Regions from separate parts of the Ruegeria sp. CE6 genome, predicted to be linked through region 3. Evidence: riboswitches for the same ligand, from Rfam matches in the RefSeq annotation. Region 3 holds a riboswitch; each other region holds the start of a gene.

Region 1 (4,909 bases), 190 kb from region 3:
CAGTTCGACATATCGCCGATCTCAGTGTCTTTCCTAATGAATTGCGCGCGGTGCTGGCCTCAGGTTCTCAGATTCGGGACTGGCTTGAGATGTCAGCCGGGCTGTTCCATCAACTTGGCTCAGACGCCCCGATCGATCTTGCCGATCCTCAGCGCACGGGCTTCAATTTCGATGTCCTGCATGGCGTCACCTACCAGATCGATCTTTCGCAACCGGCGCGGTTCGATACGCTCGGTCGAGTGATTGATCCGGCATTTTCCCGCATTCGCAACCTGGAATTCGATGGGCAGCCGATTGCGCCTGACCAGAGTTTCCTTGTCGCCACCAATAACTACCGCGCCAATGGCGGTGGTCATTTTCCAATTGCGCGACAAGCCCGTATGATTGACCTGCCTCAGATCAGCATACAGGATATTCTATGCAAATACGTCGCGGGCACATTGCCCGCCGACCCACTCGCGCATGCACCGCGCCCCTTTTCTTTTGTACCAAACCAAAGGCAGGGCGCGATCCTGACAACGGGGCCGCGCGCGCTACACCATGTTGCAGAGCTTGCTGAGTATCATCCACGCATTCTGCCCGACGTTGCGGATGGTTTCATGCGTATTCATCTGACCTTCTGACGGGTTGCCATTTTCAGGGGATGCACCTATATCGGCTTTGAGAGGTTGGCGCGGGCGAGCGCCTCGCCAACCTGGTCAGGTCCGGAAGGAAGCAGCCACAACGAGCCCCGCTTGGGTCGATGTCCAACCTCTCACTTAGAACCTATCAGCCGCAGGAGGGCGTTTATGATTGTAGCAAAAACCCTTCGGGCAGACCGGTTCTGATCCTTTCCGATCAACTGATTGCCTGAACACGTCGTCGGCGGATGCGCGATTGCCATTCGACGGGATTGCTGTTTCTGATCACAGGCAGACCAATGTTACTTTCCTTTCCGGACCTCGGATGGTCCTCTCATTTCGCGGCTCAGCATACGGCTGATCCGTCACTTCTTCCGTATCGCATCTCGGCCGTACACCGGGATCGACTGATCGGGCTGAGCCCTGAAGGTGAATCGCCTTTGTTATCTCTGGATCAATCAACCGGTGCATATGCCGTCGGAGATTGGGTTCTGGTGGATGAAAACAAACGCATACGCCGCGTGCTGGACCGGCGCAGCCTGCTGCAGCGCCGGGCCGCAGGTACAGGGGCAGCGGCGCAGCTGATTGCTGCAAATGTTGATGTGCTGTTCATCGTCAGTTCCTGCAACGCCGATTTCAATATGCCACGATTGGAGCGGTATCTTGCGCTGGCACATCAGGCAGGCTGCTATCCGGTGGTCGTTCTGACCAAATCGGACATGTGCGATGATCCGAGCCTTTATGTAGATCAAGCCCAATCGCTCGCCCCGTTTCTGACGGTACTTGCGGTCAACGCGCTGGATCACGGCGATCTCGAACAAGTTCTGTCGTGGTGTCCGAAAGGACAAACCAGCGCCTTGATTGGATCATCCGGCGTTGGGAAAACGACGCTCGCCAACGGGATGACGGGGCAGGATCAGGCCACCGCAGGTATTCGCGAAGACGATGCGCGCGGCAGGCACACAACAACCTCACGCGCCTTGCATCGCATGCGCAATGGCGGCTGGCTGATCGATACGCCCGGCATGCGCGCGTTACGTCTGCTAGATGCGCAAGAGGGGTTGGATGAGGTGTTCTCGGACATCTCAGACCTCAGCCTGAATTGCCGCTTCTCGGATTGTCAGCACGAGACCGAGCCCGGATGTGCGGTGCAGGCGGCAATCGACTCTGGTACGCTTGATCCCGCGCGGCTGGACCGCTGGCGCAAGCTGCGGCGCGAAGACCAACACAATTCCGCTTCGGTGGCGCAGGCCCGCGCCCGCGACAAGGCGTTCGGCAAGATGGTGCGCAGCGTGATGCACGAGAAAAAATCCCGTAAAGGGCTATAACGAAGCTGGGCACCGGCCTACCGGTGCCCAGCGCTATCAGGCGATTAGCCTAGGCCAGACTGCCGCATTCCGTCTTGCGAATGCACCGATATGGCCGATCTTGGATACTCCGAATTCGCTTGGTGCAAGCAGATGGCGCCCGGCTTTGGGTCCATAGAGATCGGCAAGACGCCAGACAGCATCCGGCGGCACCATTTCATCATCTGCGAAGGTAAACAGATCGACACGTTTGCCCAAGTCTTCCCAGCGGGCGGCGGGCAGTGTCGTGCCGATCTCTGGCACATAGCTTTTGGGGGCGGTGCACCATTTGCGCCATTGCCAATAGACTTGGGCAGGCAGGTCCGATCCAAACCCGACCAACCGTCCGGGCAGGTAGCCAAGCGCCTTGACCACCAGCGGCGCGTGACCATACCAGAACAACGCCGCCAAAGCGCGATAAGGCCAAGGGTGATCCGCCAGCGTTACCAGACCCGAACAGACACAGATCATCCTGTCAATCTGATCGATATCGGGTTGGATCGGACCAAACATTCCGCCCAAGGAATGACCGATGCTCCATAGCTTGGCCTGCGGAAACCGTCGGCGCATCTCGGCCCGGGCGGCTGGAATGTCGATCAACGCCCAATCGGCCATGGTGACATTTGACCGCTTTTGCGAACCCACCAAAGAGTGACCAAAATCCCGGTAGTCATAGGTCAGGCAGGCCATGCCCTGTTCCTCGGCAAGCCATCGGGCGAAGTGCTGATAGTAATCCCTCGGCACCCCAGTCGCACCGTTTATGACGACCACCTTTTCGGGGTCGGCAACCGGACGGTAAAGCCGCGCCGACAACATTGCCGGGTCGGACGGGATCTGAAAATCCTCGGTCACAACCGCCTGCTGCGTGTCCAACATGGTGCCCTCCAATACCGACTGAACTGATCAGTTCACCCGAAGCGCCTCAAGTCAAGGTTGACGTGACTGGACCATACGTCACTTGCCTGACGCAATCTTCTTGACTCGGGCACGGCGCAGCCGCTAGCCATGTCGCGATGGTTCTCGCGCCCAATCGGGCCGGGATGAAAAGGGAACACGGTGCGGTTCTGCCCGGATAAATCCGGAAAGAACCTAGTCCGAGACTGCCCCCGCAACTGTAAGCGGAGAGCAATGCCGAGATACCACTGGCCTCGAAGGCTGGGAAGGTCGGCAAAGCGATGACCCGCAAGTCAGGAGACCTGCCATCGGATGTAGAACCGAAACTCGGGCGGGGTGTCCGGGACGGGTTTGATCGTGCTCCGCACGGACCAACCTGTACCACGCCCTCGCCCTGCGCGCGGAGGGCGCATTGATGATCTGGAAGACTAAAACGCACGAATTCGCGGCGACCGTGTGCCAACGTACTGGGGCAACCTGCCCCGCACTGGCGCAAATGGCGCGGGCTCTGACGCAGGCCATGTCCGCCACAAAACCGGTCACGAAATCTGAGTTTGAGATTGAAGGCACCATAGATCTGTCGCACTGCCCGGAAGGATGCACCGCCCGCTTTCGCGCCCAATGCGACCAGATACGTGTATTCTGCGGAACCGATCCTGAAATCGATACCGGCCGGCTGGATGACTACGCAGACATGATGTTCGGAACCGAGTACCGCAGCCTACCCGCACACCTGCTAAGGAATCCTCCTTGCGCCATGCTTGAGGCTTCGCTTCTGGTGCAGCACAACGGTGGCGAAATCTCGCCACATGTTGGTGTCTAAGCCGTCAAACGGCTTGAACACGGGCCGGTTCAACGGCCCAAAGCATCTGGGCATTTGTCTCGACTGCGCAAGGACGCACCGTACGCAATCGCTTCAATGCCGCCTCAGGCCGTTCACCGCATTCAACCATCAGACGCAGAACCACCATCCCGGATCGGCCACAGCCACCACGGCAATGCACTAGCACACGGCCACCACCTGACAACGCCTGACGTGCGGTCGCGCCAACGCGGGGCCAGCGGTCCAAAATCTCTTTGGGTGGCGTGCCAAAATCTTCGATCGGCAAATGCACCCATCTGCTGGCACGCCCCTGAATATCAGCGCCAAAATTCCGCGCACCATCCTGAATCATCTCGACCTCAGTGGTCATCGAGATCACAAGTCCCGGCTTCCAGTCTGCGATAAGATCAAGGTCTTCTGTATACGTTCCTCCACGCCCAGGCATCGAGGACAAGGCCAAGGTGCCTCCGCCAACCTGCAACGCATAAACCACCAGTTGCGACATAATCTCCCCCCAAACAAACTTCACCCAACAACATACTGGTCCAGTAAATAGAATAGAGTGGATTTTAGCCGCATACCCACGCATTCCAAAATGAAAATCGTCCCGGCCGGCTGTGGACGCGGGCGGCGGGGGCCTCTACGCTGCGGCGTAACGCGAATCCGACAGAGCAGACATGACCGAGACGCCCAGCCCCGCCTACCAGGTTCTTGCCCGCAAATACCGCCCCGAAACCTTTGCCGATCTAGTCGGTCAGGACGCCATGGTGCGCACTCTGAAAAACGCCTTCGAGGCGGACCGGATCGCGCAGGCCTTCATCATGACCGGCATCCGCGGTACCGGCAAGACGACGACCGCTCGGATCATAGCCAAGGGTATGAACTGCATCGGTCCCGATGGCAGCGGCGGCCCTACCACCGAACCCTGCGGTCAATGTGAACACTGCGTAGCCATCATGGAGGGCCGCCATGTCGATGTGATGGAGATGGACGCCGCCAGCCGCACCGGTGTCAATGACATCCGCGAGATCATCGACAGCGTCCGCTATCGCGCTGCGTCCGCGCGCTACAAGATCTATATCATCGACGAGGTTCACATGCTGTCGACCAGCGCTTTCAACGCGCTGCTCAAGACGCTGGAAGAACCCCCCGAACACGTGAAGTTCATCTTTGCCACCACCGAGATTCGCAAGGTCCCGGTGACCGTCTTGTCCCGTTGCCAGCGC
Region 2 (4,909 bases), 1.1 Mb from region 3:
TGATCTCGGCTCAAAGTTTCTCGACGGCCACCTGCGCCCCCATGATGGCCTTGAGCCGCAGCCCCGCAGAATGTGACCCGAGGAATTCGTGGAACGCACGCATCACGTCATCTTTCCACCAACCGCGCCTGTGATAATCGTCAAGCATGATTACGCCGCCTTCGATCATCTTGGGCAGCAAAGCATCCAGATCCGTTTTTACGCCCTCGTAGGAATGGTCGCCGTCCAAATAGGCAAACCCGATGCTTTGATCTTCAAACAGACTCAGCGCCGGTTGCGAATAGTCGCGAATGATCGAAATTTGCCCCTTGGCAATCTCGGTGCTGTATTTGCGCGTCACTGCCTCGTAAATTCGATCCATATCCTTTTGCGTGCGCGCTCCGGCAAGCGAAGCACCGCCATCCGGGTCTTGCTGTACTTGCCAGGGATCGATGAGGCACAATTTCGAGGGCTGTAGCTCTTCCAGCAGAATCCGCGAAAATTCGCCCTTCCAAACGCCAATTTCAACGCTCAGCCGTCCATGCGGCATGGTCTTGAGCATTTCGCGCCGCAGGGAATCCTTCCGCTCGCGCTGCTCAGCTTGCTTCTTGCGGCGATCCTCAGCAGATACAGCTTCACCCATAGACGTCTTCTCCGGTTGAGGAATTTTGCAACGCTTCAACCAGATCAACCCAATCCGGTCTGGCTCTCAATTCTTCGGCTTTCGACCTGTGCCACTCACATGCTTTATGATGAAGGTCTGCCAATTGCGGATCTGCCATCATCTCAGCTTTGATGTCGTGCATAGCCGGCATGTGTTCCAGAATTGAGCGATCCTCAACATCATTGTGGTTCATCATGAGCCAGTATTTGAGCCCTTGATCCTGCCCCACATGATTGGTGCGCCCACGGTCGCGCTTGACTAAAAAGCTATCAGTGCTGCGCACAGCATAATGATGAATGCGCGCGAATTCATGGCTGAAACCACGCCATGCTTTCCATTTCACTTGGTCTGCTGGGTAGAGGTTCCCGCCCGAATCCCGCCACAACACGCCTTCGTATGGCGCGTCAGGGTTCGGTGCATCTTCTGGATTGATCCTGGGACGATGGGCGCGAAAACGGCTGAATTTTCCGTTGTTGCGGAACAGCGTTTTGAACCCTTTGGTCCGGTGATGCGGATAGCCGTCTTCCGTGGCGGCCAGAAAGAAAGTCTCAGGTACAGGTCGATCAACGAAATCGTTCTGACCCGCGTTTCCGAACATGCGCCAGCAGATCGAGATCGCGTCCGCCACGCCGCTGGCCTCAACGAGGCTTCTTATATCACTATTGGGCAAACGGATATTGATATACTCGTCCACATCCAAACTGAGAATCCAATCCGAAGACAGATAGCTTGGGTGGTTCCGCGCAAGCGAAAATGCACGAATCTGCGGCGCGGCGCGCGGACCCAGTCTGTTTCGTTGGTGGTGAGCCCAGCCAAGCACTTGCAACCGTTCGCCCATGGCATCGGTACCATCAGCGCAATCATTGGTATAAATCAGAATGTCATCAAAACCGATTGCGTGGTTGTAGGCCACCCAATCGATCATGAAAGGCCCTTCGTTTTTCATCGTTGTTACGATGAGAAAGGTCTCATTCGTCATAAGTTGTTCTCTTGCCTGTGCCGGTGTCGGACTCCTGTCGACCTATTTAGAATAGCACCAGAATTTTGTCCAACCAGGTCGCCAGACAGCCGCAATGCTTGCCGATTAATCGATCTACCGATTCTGCGGGATCACCTCATAACCCGGTTCTTCTGGCTCGTCGTCCAGCATCTCGGTTGGGAACCCTGGCGCCTGGATCTCCAGTCCGGTCGCGTCCTCTAGCCGCCTGATGATGTTCGGGGACAGTTCACGCTCACCATATCGCGCGATGCCATCTTCGAAAATCTTGATCATCAATGGGTTTATCTCAAGGGGAACTCCGGCACGGTCGGCGACCTCCTGAAACAGACCGATATCTTTTTTCACCAGGTCCATGGTGAAGGAAATATCGCGCGAGCCGTTCAGGATGACCTGACTTTCGGTCTCGTGCACGAAGGATGTGCCTGACGATATCTTGATCGCCTCATAGGTGGTTCCAAGGTCCATGCCGGCGGCCTTGGCTGTCACCAATGCCTCGGCGCAGGTGATCAGGTTGGCGGTAGCCAGATAATTGGTCAACACCTTCAGAACAGAGGCCGAGCCCAGATCGCCCGTGTGCAAAATGCGCCGCCCCATGGTGGTCAGGAATGGCAGGATACGTTCAAAAGTCTCACGATCACAGCCTGCGAAGATCGAGATATTACCCGTCGCTGCCCGGTGACATCCGCCCGAAACCGGGCAATCCACCGCTGCGCCGCCTCGTTCGATGACCATTGCGCCAAGGCGTTTGACTTCGGCTTCGTCAGTGGTCGACATTTCCATCCAGATTTTGCCAGGGCCGACCTCTGGCAACATTTCCTGCATCACCGCATCCGAGGCCGCAGGAGAAGGCAAACAGGTTATAACAGCATCGCAATCGCGCATCAGTTGCGCCGGACTTTTGGCGGCTTTGGCACCCTTGGCGACGAATTCGGTCACCAGATCCGGGTTCAGGTCATGAACCGTCAGATCGATACCGTTTCGTAGCAGCGACCCAGATAGCTTGCCCCCTACATTCCCCAGCCCGATAAACCCTACTTTCATGCGCGGTATCCTCCTGTTCGCATCTTGCTGCCATGCCAGCACGTCGTTGCAGAAGTATCATGCCGCCCAGCGACCCCGACAGGTCGCTTTTTATCCGCTTTTTCACGGATCGGCGCGACTCGCTTGACAAGCAACCCTGCCCTGCCGCATGTCCCTTTCGTTGGTGTCTGCGAGAGCAGATGAAAAGGGAATGCGTCAGCGGTTTTTGCCGTCAAACGCAGCCGCCCCCGCGACCGTGACCGGAGAGGGTGCCCAAAGCCACTGGCAGTATGGCCGGGAAGGCGGGACATCCGACAGAGGCCTCCTCTGACATCCGCAAGCCGGGAGACCTGCCAACGCCCGAAGATGAAACCGGACGGGGTGTTCCGGTGTGGGGCTGTGATCGGCCCGCATGAAACCCCGTCCCCCACGAAGAGGATTTGGGGGGATGAGAGACATGACCGAGACCGCACCGGTCGAACTGCTGGTTTGCACTACCTGCCGTCGCGGGCTGCCTGTCGAGGATGACGCCCAGCGCCCCGGCACGTTGCTGCACAAGGCGCTTGAACAGGCGGGCCTGCCCGAAGGCATTACCTTGAAAGCTGTGGAATGCCTGTCGAATTGCGATGAAGGCTGCTCGATCGTGCTCCGCGGAGGACCGGATCGCTGGACTTTCGTGTATGAGCATCTGAACGAGATCGACCATGTCGAAACCATCGTCGAAGGCGCAGCCAAATACCTCGCCACCGAGGACGGTTTGGTCAAATGGCGCGAACGTCCCGAACATTTCCGCAAAAACTGTGCGGCCCGCATTCCCCCGATTGGAGCCCTGAAATGAGCAATCTCGAGAAACTCCCCGTCACTGTGATCACCGGCTTTTTGGGCTCGGGCAAAACCACACTGGTGCGCCATCTGATGCAGAACCCGCAGGGCAAGCGTCTGGCGGTGGTCGTCAACGAATTCGGCGATGTCGGCGTCGATGGCGATATCCTGAAGTCCTGCGCCATTCCTGATTGCCCGGCGGAAAACATCATGGAACTGGCCAATGGTTGCATCTGCTGCACCGTGGCCGATGATTTCATCCCGACCATTGAAGCCCTGATGGCACTAGAGCCGCGCCCCGATCACATCCTGATCGAAACCTCCGGTCTTGCCCTGCCAAAACCGCTGCTGAAGGCGTTCGACTGGCCCGATATCCGCTCGAAAATCACCGTCGATGGCGTGATTGCTCTGGCCGATGCCGAGGCCGTGGCCGCTGGTCGGTTCGCTCCGAATGTCGAGGCGGTGGATGCGCAACGCATGGCAGATGACTCGATTGATCATGAAACTCCCTTGTCCGAGGTGTTCGAGGATCAGATTTCCTGCGCCGACATCATTCTGCTGACCAAGCCCGATCTGGCTGGCCCGGAAGGCGTTGCGAAAGCGAAAGAGATCATCGCCGCCGAAGCGCCCCGCCCCCTGCCCGTCGTCGAAGTGGCTGAGGGTGCCGTGGACGTCCGCGTCGTGCTGGGTCTAGAAGCCGCGGCCGAGGATGACATGGACGCGCGTCCCAGCCATCACGACGGCCATCACGATCACGAGCATGACGATTTCGAAAGCATCATCGTTGAACTGCCCGAGCAAACCGATCCGATTGATCTGGTCGCCAAGATTGAACGATTGGCCAACGAGTTGAATATCCTGCGCGTCAAAGGCTATGCCGCCGTTCAAGGCAAGCCCATGCGCCTACTGGTTCAGGCCGTCGGTGCGCGCGTGCGTCACCAATATGACCGCCCGTGGGAGCCCGGCGAAGACCGTCGCTCGCGCCTTGTGGTCATTGCCGAGCATGACGATATCAAAGAGGCCGAGATCCGCGATATCCTCGTGGGTGTAACCGAGGCTGCCGAGTAAGACTTATGCACGTCGTCTTCCGCGAAAGCCATGGGCTCGAAGAAACCGAGACCCCGACCGATCTGGGTCAGAGCCCGGCGGACCTGGTGGTGCTGTCCTTTTCCGACAGTGACCTTGGCGCTTTCGCGGCGGGTTGGCATCGTGGAGGTGGGCCTGAAGGACGCATGCCAACGATGCGGCTGGCCAATCTGACGGCGCTGAAGCATCCCCTCTCAGTCGACACATATGTCGAGCAGACACTGGAGGGCGCAAAGGGCATCCTGATCCGTCTGATCGGTGGAGTGCCCTATTGGGCGTACGGCTTGCAGCAGGTTCTGGCGCTGGCGCAGGCCAAAGGGATTGCACTGGCCGTACTG
Region 3 (4,909 bases):
AGATCCATGCTGGCTTCGGGGCGATCCTTGTCCAGATGGACACAGCTTTCCGTTAGAACCAAGGTCTTGATTCCGAACGGTTCCAATGTATCTGGGGTCACATCACCACCCGGCTTCATGCCATAGTACCAACCGGCAAAGAACAGGTCGGGTTCAACCGCCACCAAGTTTTCGACTGTCGGATATTTCGGCGCAAGCTCGGGGATGTCGCCGCGCAGGGCATCAAAATCAGGGCTGGTCTTGTACCAGCCGGTGATGCCGGTCAGGCCGACGATCTTGTCCTGCAGACCCAATGCAAAGGCCATATCGGTCATGTTCATGTCATGCACAACCAGGCGCTCGGGCGCGGTATCAAAAACCAGCGGTTCGCCGCAGTTGTCTACGGTGACTTCTTGCGCAGCAGCACCGCTTGCCATGGCGGTGGCCAACGCCACGGGCCAGATGTATTTCATCTCAGTGTGTTCCTTCGACTAAGTTGAGATTGTGGTTCTTCGAATATCAAGCGCCGGGATCACGCGGCCTTCGTGGAGAAAGCAGAGGAAATCAACGCCAAAAGTTTCGCGGACTCTTTCGGGTGTCAGCACCTTGTCCACCGATCCAAACTCGATCATGCGGGTCGATTTCATCAGCGCCACGTGTGTGGCGAATTCGGGGATCATGACCAGATCGTGTACGATCATGACCACGGTGATCCCAAGCTCGGCGACCAAAGACAGCATCCGCCCTTTTGCATCAGGATCCAGATGGTTGGTCGGTTCGTCCAGAAACAGCAACGAAGGGTTCTGCGCCAAAGCGCGCGCGATATGGGCACGCTGACGTTCGCCTCCGGACAGTTGGGCCATGCGCTTGTCCGCGAGATTGGCGAGACCGGTCAGGTCTAAAATCCGGTCCAGCTCTTGCGCGTGGCCTTCGGCAGAGCGGTCCGCACGGATGGGTATTTGCCCCAGCGCAACATAATCGCGTAACGCCAAGCGTCCATCTGGCAGTTCCTGCTGACCTACCACTGCAATCATGCGCGCACGCTCTTTGGCGGAGAGCTGTTTCAGACTGCGTCCTTTGATCCGAACATCGCCAAGTGCCAGCGGCTCAGCGCCGCACAACAGATTGAGAAGCGTCGTTTTCCCCGCCCCGTTCGGGCCGGCGATGGCTAGAATGGAACCCTCGTCCAACTCGAACGAGACTCCCTGCAACAGGACATCTCCGTTAAGGGCATAATACTCAAGGTTTTCGGCAATCAGAAAGGGTGGCAACGTCATTGCGATGCCCCCTGTTCGATCCGCGGCATGCGCGAGAGGGTTTTATTGAACAACGCCTGCGGGCGATCAGTGGCATTTGTCCAGCCATCCGGGCTTTCACGATACTGCGCTGCAAACTCAGCCAGCGCCTGCACCTCATCCGTGGTCTGAATGCCACCAAAAAGGTATTGCGCCTTTCCTACGGCCTGGAACCCAACCGTTCTGGGACTATCGCAGCCTGCCATGCAAGACGACGCGCGGATCGCAAAGCCGCGAGGTAATTTCCCAGTCAACGCATCGCAAATTTCATCGAGGCGCAGCCCTTCAGTGCAGCTTTTGCAGACTAGAATGAAATGATCAGGCGTATCTGGCATGGTCCACTCCACTTGTTTCCAAGCGCATGCGGAAGCTGCCGACAATGTAAACACGCGATTGACGCGCCATCAAAGCCTCCTTCCAGGACGCCCCGCCCCGGGTTGGTTGAACATCTGATGGCAGGTCTCCTGACTTGCGGGTCCGCGCTCGGCCAACCTTCCCGATCCTGTGGACCAGTGGCTGTTTGGCCTTGCTCACCGCTTACAGTTGCGGGGGCAGTTACGGAATTGGCACCTTATGGCAAACCTCACCGTATTCCCTTTTCATCCCGCGGCAACACCACCGGGAACCATCAATCGATTGAGTGCCCGAGAACACCGGACACGTCAATGATAAAGTCGAAGGCACCCAACTCTGGTCGAGGATCGAGCGCCGCCAACCACGTGTCCGAAGCACCAACCGAATAGCTTGGGCTGCGCGCCGAATTTGTCTGGCCACGGTTGTCCATAGTTGGTGTGTTTGGAAATTAGACAATCTGAGGTAAGCTGAACAAATTTAGAGGTTTAGCTTTGTCAGCACCTTACCCCTGTTTGATCATTGCCTGGGTTTATCCAAGGAGACGGTTCTTTGACACATGTTTCGCAAAACGCATTGCCGCCGGATATTGTTGATGATGTCATTGACCACAATCTCGAGGCCGTTGCACGGTGGAAAGGCCATCGCTTAAGGGCTCAGCATGGGCGCAGTCACGGGTGTGTGGCTGCAATATTCACCGTCAGAAACGATCTACCAGAACAGTTCCGTCACGGCCTGTTTGAACAGCCCGCAGCCTATTCAGCCGCACTTCGCTTTTCCAACGGCGCGCATCTGGATGACCGGAAATCGGATGCCCACGGGATGGCGATCAAGCTTTTTGACGTGCCTGGCCCCAAGCTGATCGACGCCGAAGCACTTGCGCATCTGGGGACCACACAACTCAGCGACGAGTTCGATTTTGTATTAGTCGATCAGGATGTGTTTCCCAGCTACGTCCCCGATGAATATGAGCGATTGGGCAGGCTTGTCGCCACATTACAAGCGGTCCAGCACGCGATCAAAGGGCGACGAAAATGGAGCCTTAGGTTGATCACCAAAGGGCTGCGCGCAGGATTTCGCGCCTTCCTCACTCGTGAAGGCAAGCGTCAGTTTCGCGTCGCGAGTGATTTTGCCTCGAACTATATGCACTCGCCTTTTGAGGTCCATTTCTGGTCGACAACACCGTATCGGCTGGGCCCCGATCTAACGGTCAGATACTTGGCCCGCAGCGCGAAACCAAAAATTCCGGCACATCCGGTAGACGACCCAGATGGGATCGGGCAGTGTTTGCGGCAAGACGTGGCCGATGGAGATAATCACTTCGAGCTGTGTGTGATTGAGCCCCCGCGCCCGGCCGACGAATTCGATGTGCTAGACAATCGCATCCGGTGGGCATGCGATCCGCAACCAGATGCACCTCTTGATCCGTACCATCATACCGTCACGCCCGTGGCGGATATCACGATTCCCAAAGGTGCAGAATTTGATCCGCAGAATGGCGACGCGATGAGCTTCTCGCCCTGGCGTGTCACGGCAGATCACGAACCTTTAGGACCGATTAATGCGATCCGGCTCAGAACCTATCTGAGCCTGGCCCGCGCCCGGTTCCCGAACCGATGACCAAACGGAGATGTATTGATGCTGGACGTTGATGATCTGATCAAACTCGGATTCAAGATCTCCCCACCCGTTACGAGCTATTTAGCCGCGATCAGGCTTGCAAACGCCGCGAAGATCCACCGACCGCGGCCCTATACAATGGGCGCAGACTACACGACATGGCCCGGCGTGTTTTCCCATCGCTGGATCGGTCGGCATACGACGCCAGAAGACCTCTCACCCGTCCTGCCGTCGGAAAGCGAAGTTGCTGATCTCTTTCGCCGACGGACACAAATGGATGGCAGCCCGCTTACCTTGATGTGCCCGCAAGGATCGACACTATTGTTTATCTCGGCCGCACAATGGTTTACCGACAGTTTCCTGCGCACCTTTGGGGCGAAAGGACCGGTTGATCAGACGGATTCGAACCACGAAGTCGATCTGTGCCAAATCTACGGGCTGAACGATTTTCAGACCGACATGCTGCGCGAACGCGATCCCGATACCAATGAACTAACGCACCGGCTGGCCTTTCGTCTGGATACACAGGGCGAGATGTGGGCTCCGAAGCTGTTTCAAAAAAACCAATCCGGTGGTGTTAAGCTAGCACCCCCTTTTGATGGCAGTCTCGCCACTGGCGAGAATTGCGGAAAGCCGTTGCACGATCCCTGCAAGCTGTGGAATGCGGTGAAACGGGCGCATCCGGGTCTCAGCGATCACGCAATCGACCAGCTACTGCTCGATTTTCATGCAACCGGGCTCGATAATGGCAATGGTACGATAGGCTATATCACGATCAATACACTGATGTTGCGCGCCCATAACACCTTTGCCGATCTGTTGTGGCGCGAAAAGCGCGGCATATCAGGCTGGGACAAAGAGCGTGTGTTCCAGACCACACGCTGCACCTTGATCGCATTGCTGATCAAGCTTGTGCTTGAGGACTACATCGCCCACATCGCCAATATGCCATTCAAACTGCCTGTTGGCGTCAATCGCTGGCAACCGTGGCATCATTCCAACCAGATCGCGATTGAGTTCAATTTGCTCTACCGCTGGCATTCGATGATCCCCGAGCGATTCATAATCGACGGCGCACAGGTTGGCCCGGAGGGGTTCAGATTCAATCCACGACTGGTCGAACAAACGGGCTTGGCGGAAATGATCCGATCATTGTCGCGCCAACCTGCGGCCCGCATGTCGCTGCGCAACACGCCCGATTTCCTGTTCCAAAGGCCTGCGCCCGGTGCTCCTGCCCCTGTCGAAGCTACAATTGCCCTGACGCGTAAGGCGCGTCTTCCGTCGCTGAACACTTATCGTCATCATTTCTGCCGCAAACCGCATTCAAGCTTTACTGAGATGGTTGGTGATCAGCCGTTTGCGGACGAATTGATTGCCGACCTGAGCCGGCTCTATTGCGACGTCAATAGGGTCGAGTTGTTCCCTGGTCTCTTTGCGGAACAGCACAAGGGCGATGTGACCATGGGCGATCTGATGACATCGATGGTGGCGTATGACGCGATCACGCAGCTTATGAACAACCCAATGGTGTCCAAAAACTTGTACTCGGCTGAGACTTTTTCAGAGAAAGGTTTTCAGTTGCTGAAGAAAACTTCGTCATTCTCGCAGGTGGCGCGATTTGTTGGCTTGGACCTGCAACCCGAAGACTGCACTTTAGGTCGACG
Region 4 (4,909 bases), 410 kb from region 3:
CCCTGAACGATGAAGCTGTCACCGACAAAGACATCCGCCGCCGGGACCGTTGCCTCAGAACCGTCAGCACGAACCAGCCGAACCGTCGGGGGGGCCAGATCAAGCAGCGCGGATACCGCGTTCCGAGCACGTCCGACACTCCAGCTTTCCAGATAAAGAGAGAGCGAGAAGAAAAATGCTACAGTTGCGGCTTCAAAAAACTCACCCAGAGCGATGGCACCAGCGACGGCAACAACCATCAAAAGGTTCATATCCGGCGAAAGTCGACGCGCCGAAGACCAGGCCTTAGGGGCCACCAGCCAGACGCCAAACAAGATCGCGACCGCGAACAAAGCTGCCTCGGGCAAAGGCATCGGAACCTCACCATGTCCCGAGAACAGCCCGAGCGCACCGCCCATGCCGGTTTCGAAAATGTGCCAGCCAAAACCCGCTGCCCAAAACCCTCCGCTAAGAGTGGTGAACCGCCGCTGACGTGCAATATGCGCCGCCTGGTCCTGGGCGGCATTTCCGTCATCCCATGGTTTGGCGGTCATACCAGTACTGGCAACCAGCATCATGACATCTTCGTCAGATAACTTGGCAGCACTTTCAAGAAGTGTCATCCGACCGTTGATCACATCAAATGCAAGATGCTCTTCGCCACCTGCTTTCGGGCCGACGACACGGTTCAGGATCGCCACCTCTTCGGCGCAATCAAGGCCAGAGACCTGAAAGCTTCTACCACCTTCAGGAATTGGACCGGCGGGGGCGATGTCGCCACACCCGCCGCTACCGCATGCGTGGTGACCATGTTTGTTTTCGTGGCCATGGTCGTGGCTATGGGTATCGGATGACATGATTGGACCTCAAGAATCTCTATGGTCCTTTGTAAATAGTTCCTACAGTAACTAGAGCTTCAATACCTTTTATATTTTTTTCATCCGGGTTCTTTGCCTGCGATATTGTTAGTTCATTTCGTCTTGCGGGCCGGCCGTGTGGATGCAATCTAATTGCAGATGACGCAAAAAATTTGGAACAGATCAATGCAGAAACAGATCGCAATTACCATCACGTTAGTCTCGATTACGGCTGGTTGCTCAGCCCAGTTCACTGGGGCCAAAAGCAAAGCACTTGAACCAGGCAACGTGCCAGATTCGGTCGTAGCGCTGGCAGGGCCGGCGCAGGATTTGACCACGGCACGCCTTTTGCCAGAAGATAATTGCTTTTGGTATGAGCACAGCGGACCTGTCGAGACGACATTGGTACCATTGCGCGCGACGAATGGCGCTCCGATCTGCATTGCGCGCGACGCCTGATCGAAATGAGGGCAGCGACGTCCATGTACGCTGCCCAATATTCATGAGCGGGCTGTGACGCTATCTTCGGCAGAGTATAGGAAAGCGGTCGAGCCGGTTTTCACGTTTGGGTAGAGGTCATTGATATGAGCCATGATCATTCGCACACATCCAGAACTTGCGCGACCGCCGATGCTTCTTGGCTCAGGCGTGCCGTGAATTCTGAGATATGTGTCTCGGTCTCCAACGTATAGATAAAGGGCACGAGAGCCGAGAGCATTATTCGGCCCGGGCTCCATGCCATTCCGGAATTCCGCGTATTCGGGGTTGCGCTCGATCATTGAAGCGGTTGGTGTCCAGTGTGGCCATTCGACCTTTCGGCGGATAACATAGGTGCCGGGCTCGTAAAGATTCCCACGCGCGATCGCTACGCCATAGCGCATTGCGGTCCCGTCTTCTTCGATATGATAGAGATAGCGCGCGACGGCATCCACATGGATGTCACCTGGAACCAAACCATCATTTGCCGCGACGCGTCTTGGTAAAAAACGGTCATGAACACCCCACGGATTTGAGGTCATTGGATCGTAACCAATTGGCGTGACCTGACTGTCCCAATAGGTCTTCTGCGATGCGGTTGGCCAGGTTTTGGCGATCAATGGACTGGCCGCAGACGCCGAGAACAGCGCTGTGGTGGATTGAATGAAATGGCGCCTTGTAAGCATAGGTCTCGTCCTGGTTCACAAGTTTAACGTATTTGGATCGCACTATCGCGAATTAATCCGAATCTTAAAGCCTCTAGCAGCTAGAGCTTCAAGAGGTTTCAGGTAACGCTTGGTTTACCCTGTCGATCAAGTGACCGGTTGCGTGAATCCTGCTTCGGTCGAGTTTACATTGGAATAGGTCGCAAAGACAATTGACACAGGCGAAGCCGCCATTGTAGCGGTGAATTGTTTTCGGTTCCTGATGGCTGAAGCCAAAAGGATTAAAAGGGAATACGGTTCGGTGTTTTCAATGGCGCCAATTCCGTAACTGCCCCCGCAACTGTGAGCGGAGAGCGATGCCAAGACACCACTGGTTCGTAATGGAACCGGGAAGGTTGGCGGAGCGAGCACCCGCGAGTCAGGAGACCTGCCGTAAAGCGCCGGGCTATGCCCAGACTGAACCTGTCGGCCTTACGGTCGATTCAACCTGACAAGCCGCCGGGTGAGGCGGTAGGGAGAAAGAACATGCATATCGAACCGGGCATCGTGAATGGTGCCAAAATCGCGCTTTCCTATGTTACCGCCGCAGGTGCGGCTACTTACGCAGCGAAAGAAACGTTTTCCACATTGCGAGCGAATGGACCTGCATCTTTTGTTATGCGCTCGGTGCTCGCCACCGTTGGGGTTTTCCTTTTCTTCGAAGTCCTGCCGCATTTCCCGGTTGGTGTCTCTGAAGTCCACTTCATCCTGGGGTCGACGCTGTTTCTGCTTCTCGGTGCTGCACCCGCGGCTTTTGGATTGGCAGCTGGTCTCCTGATTCAGGGTGTGTTTTTTGCCCCGTTCGATCTTCCGCAGTACTTCATCAACCTGACCACTCTGCTGGTGCCGCTATTTGCGCTACAAGCACTGGCCAGCCGCATCATCGCACCCGGCACAGCATATGTTGACCTCAAATATAGCCAAGCTCTTGCCCTAAGTGCGACGTATCAGGGAGGAGTAGTCGCATGGGTTGGGTTCTGGGCCTTCTACGGCCAGGGTTTCGGCGCAGAAACCATGGCGTCGGTTCTGTCCTTTGGCGGCGCTTATATGCTGGTAATCGTCATTGAGCCGATTGCTGATCTGGCAGTGCTTGCGGCAGCCAAGGCAATGCGCGGTTTGAACAGTACAGGTCTGGTGACTCCGCGTTTGTACAACGCTGCGAAAGCTTGACCAAAGTTTGAAGCGGTGTCCTAAACTTGGGTTGCCGCGAAACAACCAGTAGTCGCAGGACCAAAATTTTATTGTGGCGCGTCTCTAAGGCGCGCCACATTGTCTTTAGCCGCTAGAAACCTGTACCCAACGATCAGGGTGATTTGGGTCCTGTATTCGTAGGAAAAGATACCTCGTTTCCTTCCACGATTTGATCCTGTTGGTGACATTGTCCAGAATCAAATCGCCTTCACTCGAGCGATAAACTAAAACTGCATGGCCACTGCGATTGGTGTCTAAGACAGTTGCAATAAGTAGCTTCGTAGGATCCAAGCCGTTCTGCATTAGTTCAAACTTCTTTTGCAAAGCGAAATCTTCGCAATCCCCTGACCCCTGCATTGGTAGCGTCCAGTATTCCTTTGTCCCGTATTGGTTTTGATCCGAAACGGCGCGGATCCTCCGATTGACGCGCAAGTTAATCGCTTTAACGATCTGTTTCTCCTGCGCTTCTGGCAGACCAGAAGTACGAGTATTCGCGCACGCCCACGAATAATCTTTGCAGAGTGATTTGGCGCCCGATGGCGCCTGAACCTCTCTATCTAGTTTGATCCAGGGAAGCTCAGAAGCTTGCAATGAAGCGGCGGAGACAAGGTAGCTGCATATGATACAGGCCAACGATAGATAAACTGGTAACCGTTCCGAAAGTTTTTTCTGAGCGGAAGTAGGTTTTGTCATATCTGCTTTCCCCATACTCGTTTCTCCTGGGTATCTGAAGCTACCGAGCCAAGAGAACTCTATTTCAATCTTTTATGTTCATCGACGCATTACAACAGCTTATTCAATTTAAAATGCAGAGCAGCAAAGTTCGCGAGCGCGCAGTTATTAGTCGTGATTATGTGGGTGAGCTTAATTGAGATTCTTGCAGCGGCATAGAAGAAAGCCGGCTAGTAGTCCTGGGTTAGAAACGCTTGAGGTTTGTGGCGGATTTGGATGACGCGTCAAGCTGAACATCTTTGTGCAATGAAATGGGTATCAACCGTTCGCCGAGGCGCACCCTAACAGTGTATCTGCGATTATATGTTTCATGCGGCCAGATGTAACTGGCAATTGCAGATTTCCCCTGACCAAGGTGTGCAGGTTTTGATTGGAAATTCTAAAACAATGACTTCGTCGCTACACTCAGTCCTCTGTTAACGCGCACAGCGACGGGAGCGATGAGTTGGGCAGGTTCAGTGGCCTACGAGACATATTGCGTCAGGTTTCTATGATGCGTGCAAGTTTCGTACGATCGACTTTGGAGGCATGACGCTTGTCCATAGGGATGTGCTTAATCGAAATCACATTTGGAACGTCAAAACCAAGCGCAGATTTAGTCCAATCGTCGATGTGATCCGCGGAACCTTGGACGCAAAGTGTGGGGCCTGCTTTGGTATTGATGAGCGCGCATCGATCTACGCCTGGCCATCGCTGTGCCGCGATTTCGATAGCAAAGGGGAAGAGCGTACCTGAAAAGACTTCAATTTCGGACCCGACGTGCCCCCATAACCATAAACGCCCGTCATCATCCAGCGTGCCAGCGTCACCGGTCCGATGCCATATGACACCACCTTCTGCGATTTTGTTGTTCTTTGAGTGGGTCGGGTCCAAATACCCGTCATTCACATGTGCGCCGGCGACCTGAATTTCATTGTCGCGGATGCGGAGCGTGATTTCGGGCACCGGGTATCCCACAAGTAGACCCCT

The links. Region 3 has a riboswitch for cobalamin ahead of ACR0DK_RS05720 (DUF1636 family protein). Riboswitches for the same ligand answer to the same signal wherever they lie in the genome.
Region 1: it holds a riboswitch for cobalamin, as region 3 does, so the genes downstream of both, ACR0DK_RS04775 (hypothetical protein) here and ACR0DK_RS05720 (DUF1636 family protein) in region 3, are expected to answer to the same signal.
Region 2: it holds a riboswitch for cobalamin, as region 3 does, so the genes downstream of both, ACR0DK_RS00280 (DUF1636 family protein) here and ACR0DK_RS05720 (DUF1636 family protein) in region 3, are expected to answer to the same signal.
Region 4: it holds a riboswitch for cobalamin, as region 3 does, so the genes downstream of both, ACR0DK_RS03630 (energy-coupling factor ABC transporter permease) here and ACR0DK_RS05720 (DUF1636 family protein) in region 3, are expected to answer to the same signal.

What each region holds. Positions count from the first base shown of each region.
Region 1 is NZ_JBQFRR010000001.1:961,558-966,466, forward strand. Features, by position in the region: gene ACR0DK_RS04755 (bifunctional 2',3'-cyclic-nucleotide 2'-phosphodiesterase/3'-nucleotidase) at 1-623, shown strand, start outside; RNA gene ffs (signal recognition particle sRNA small type) at 662-760, shown strand; gene rsgA (ribosome small subunit-dependent GTPase A) at 920-1,948, shown strand; gene ACR0DK_RS04770 (alpha/beta hydrolase family protein) at 1,985-2,842, opposite strand; cobalamin riboswitch at 2,964-3,184, shown strand; gene ACR0DK_RS04775 (hypothetical protein) at 3,276-3,683, shown strand; gene ACR0DK_RS04780 (phosphatase domain-containing protein) at 3,688-4,188, opposite strand; gene ACR0DK_RS04785 (DNA polymerase III subunit gamma/tau) at 4,361-4,909, shown strand, end outside.
Region 2 is NZ_JBQFRR010000001.1:62,997-67,905, forward strand. Features, by position in the region: gene ACR0DK_RS00265 (class I SAM-dependent methyltransferase) at 11-622, opposite strand; gene ACR0DK_RS00270 (glycosyltransferase family 2 protein) at 615-1,622, opposite strand; gene ACR0DK_RS00275 (NAD(P)-dependent oxidoreductase) at 1,737-2,723, opposite strand; cobalamin riboswitch at 2,829-3,035, shown strand; gene ACR0DK_RS00280 (DUF1636 family protein) at 3,121-3,501, shown strand; gene cobW (cobalamin biosynthesis protein CobW) at 3,498-4,553, shown strand; gene cobN (cobaltochelatase subunit CobN) at 4,559-4,909, shown strand, end outside.
Region 3 is NZ_JBQFRR010000001.1:1,148,280-1,153,188, reverse strand. Features, by position in the region: gene ACR0DK_RS05730 (ABC transporter substrate-binding protein) at 1-452, opposite strand, end outside; gene ACR0DK_RS05725 (ABC transporter ATP-binding protein) at 471-1,256, opposite strand; gene ACR0DK_RS05720 (DUF1636 family protein) at 1,253-1,609, opposite strand; cobalamin riboswitch at 1,712-1,919, opposite strand; gene ACR0DK_RS05715 (hypothetical protein) at 1,903-2,058, opposite strand; gene ACR0DK_RS05710 (catalase family protein) at 2,178-3,245, shown strand; gene ACR0DK_RS05705 (peroxidase family protein) at 3,264-4,909, shown strand, end outside.
Region 4 is NZ_JBQFRR010000001.1:738,804-743,712, reverse strand. Features, by position in the region: gene ACR0DK_RS03645 (heavy metal translocating P-type ATPase) at 1-836, opposite strand, end outside; gene ACR0DK_RS03640 (hypothetical protein) at 1,023-1,295, shown strand; gene ACR0DK_RS03635 (L,D-transpeptidase) at 1,337-1,999, opposite strand; cobalamin riboswitch at 2,215-2,427, shown strand; gene ACR0DK_RS03630 (energy-coupling factor ABC transporter permease) at 2,504-3,187, shown strand; gene ACR0DK_RS03625 (transglutaminase-like cysteine peptidase) at 3,293-3,916, opposite strand; gene ACR0DK_RS03620 (AMP-binding protein) at 4,421-4,909, opposite strand, start outside.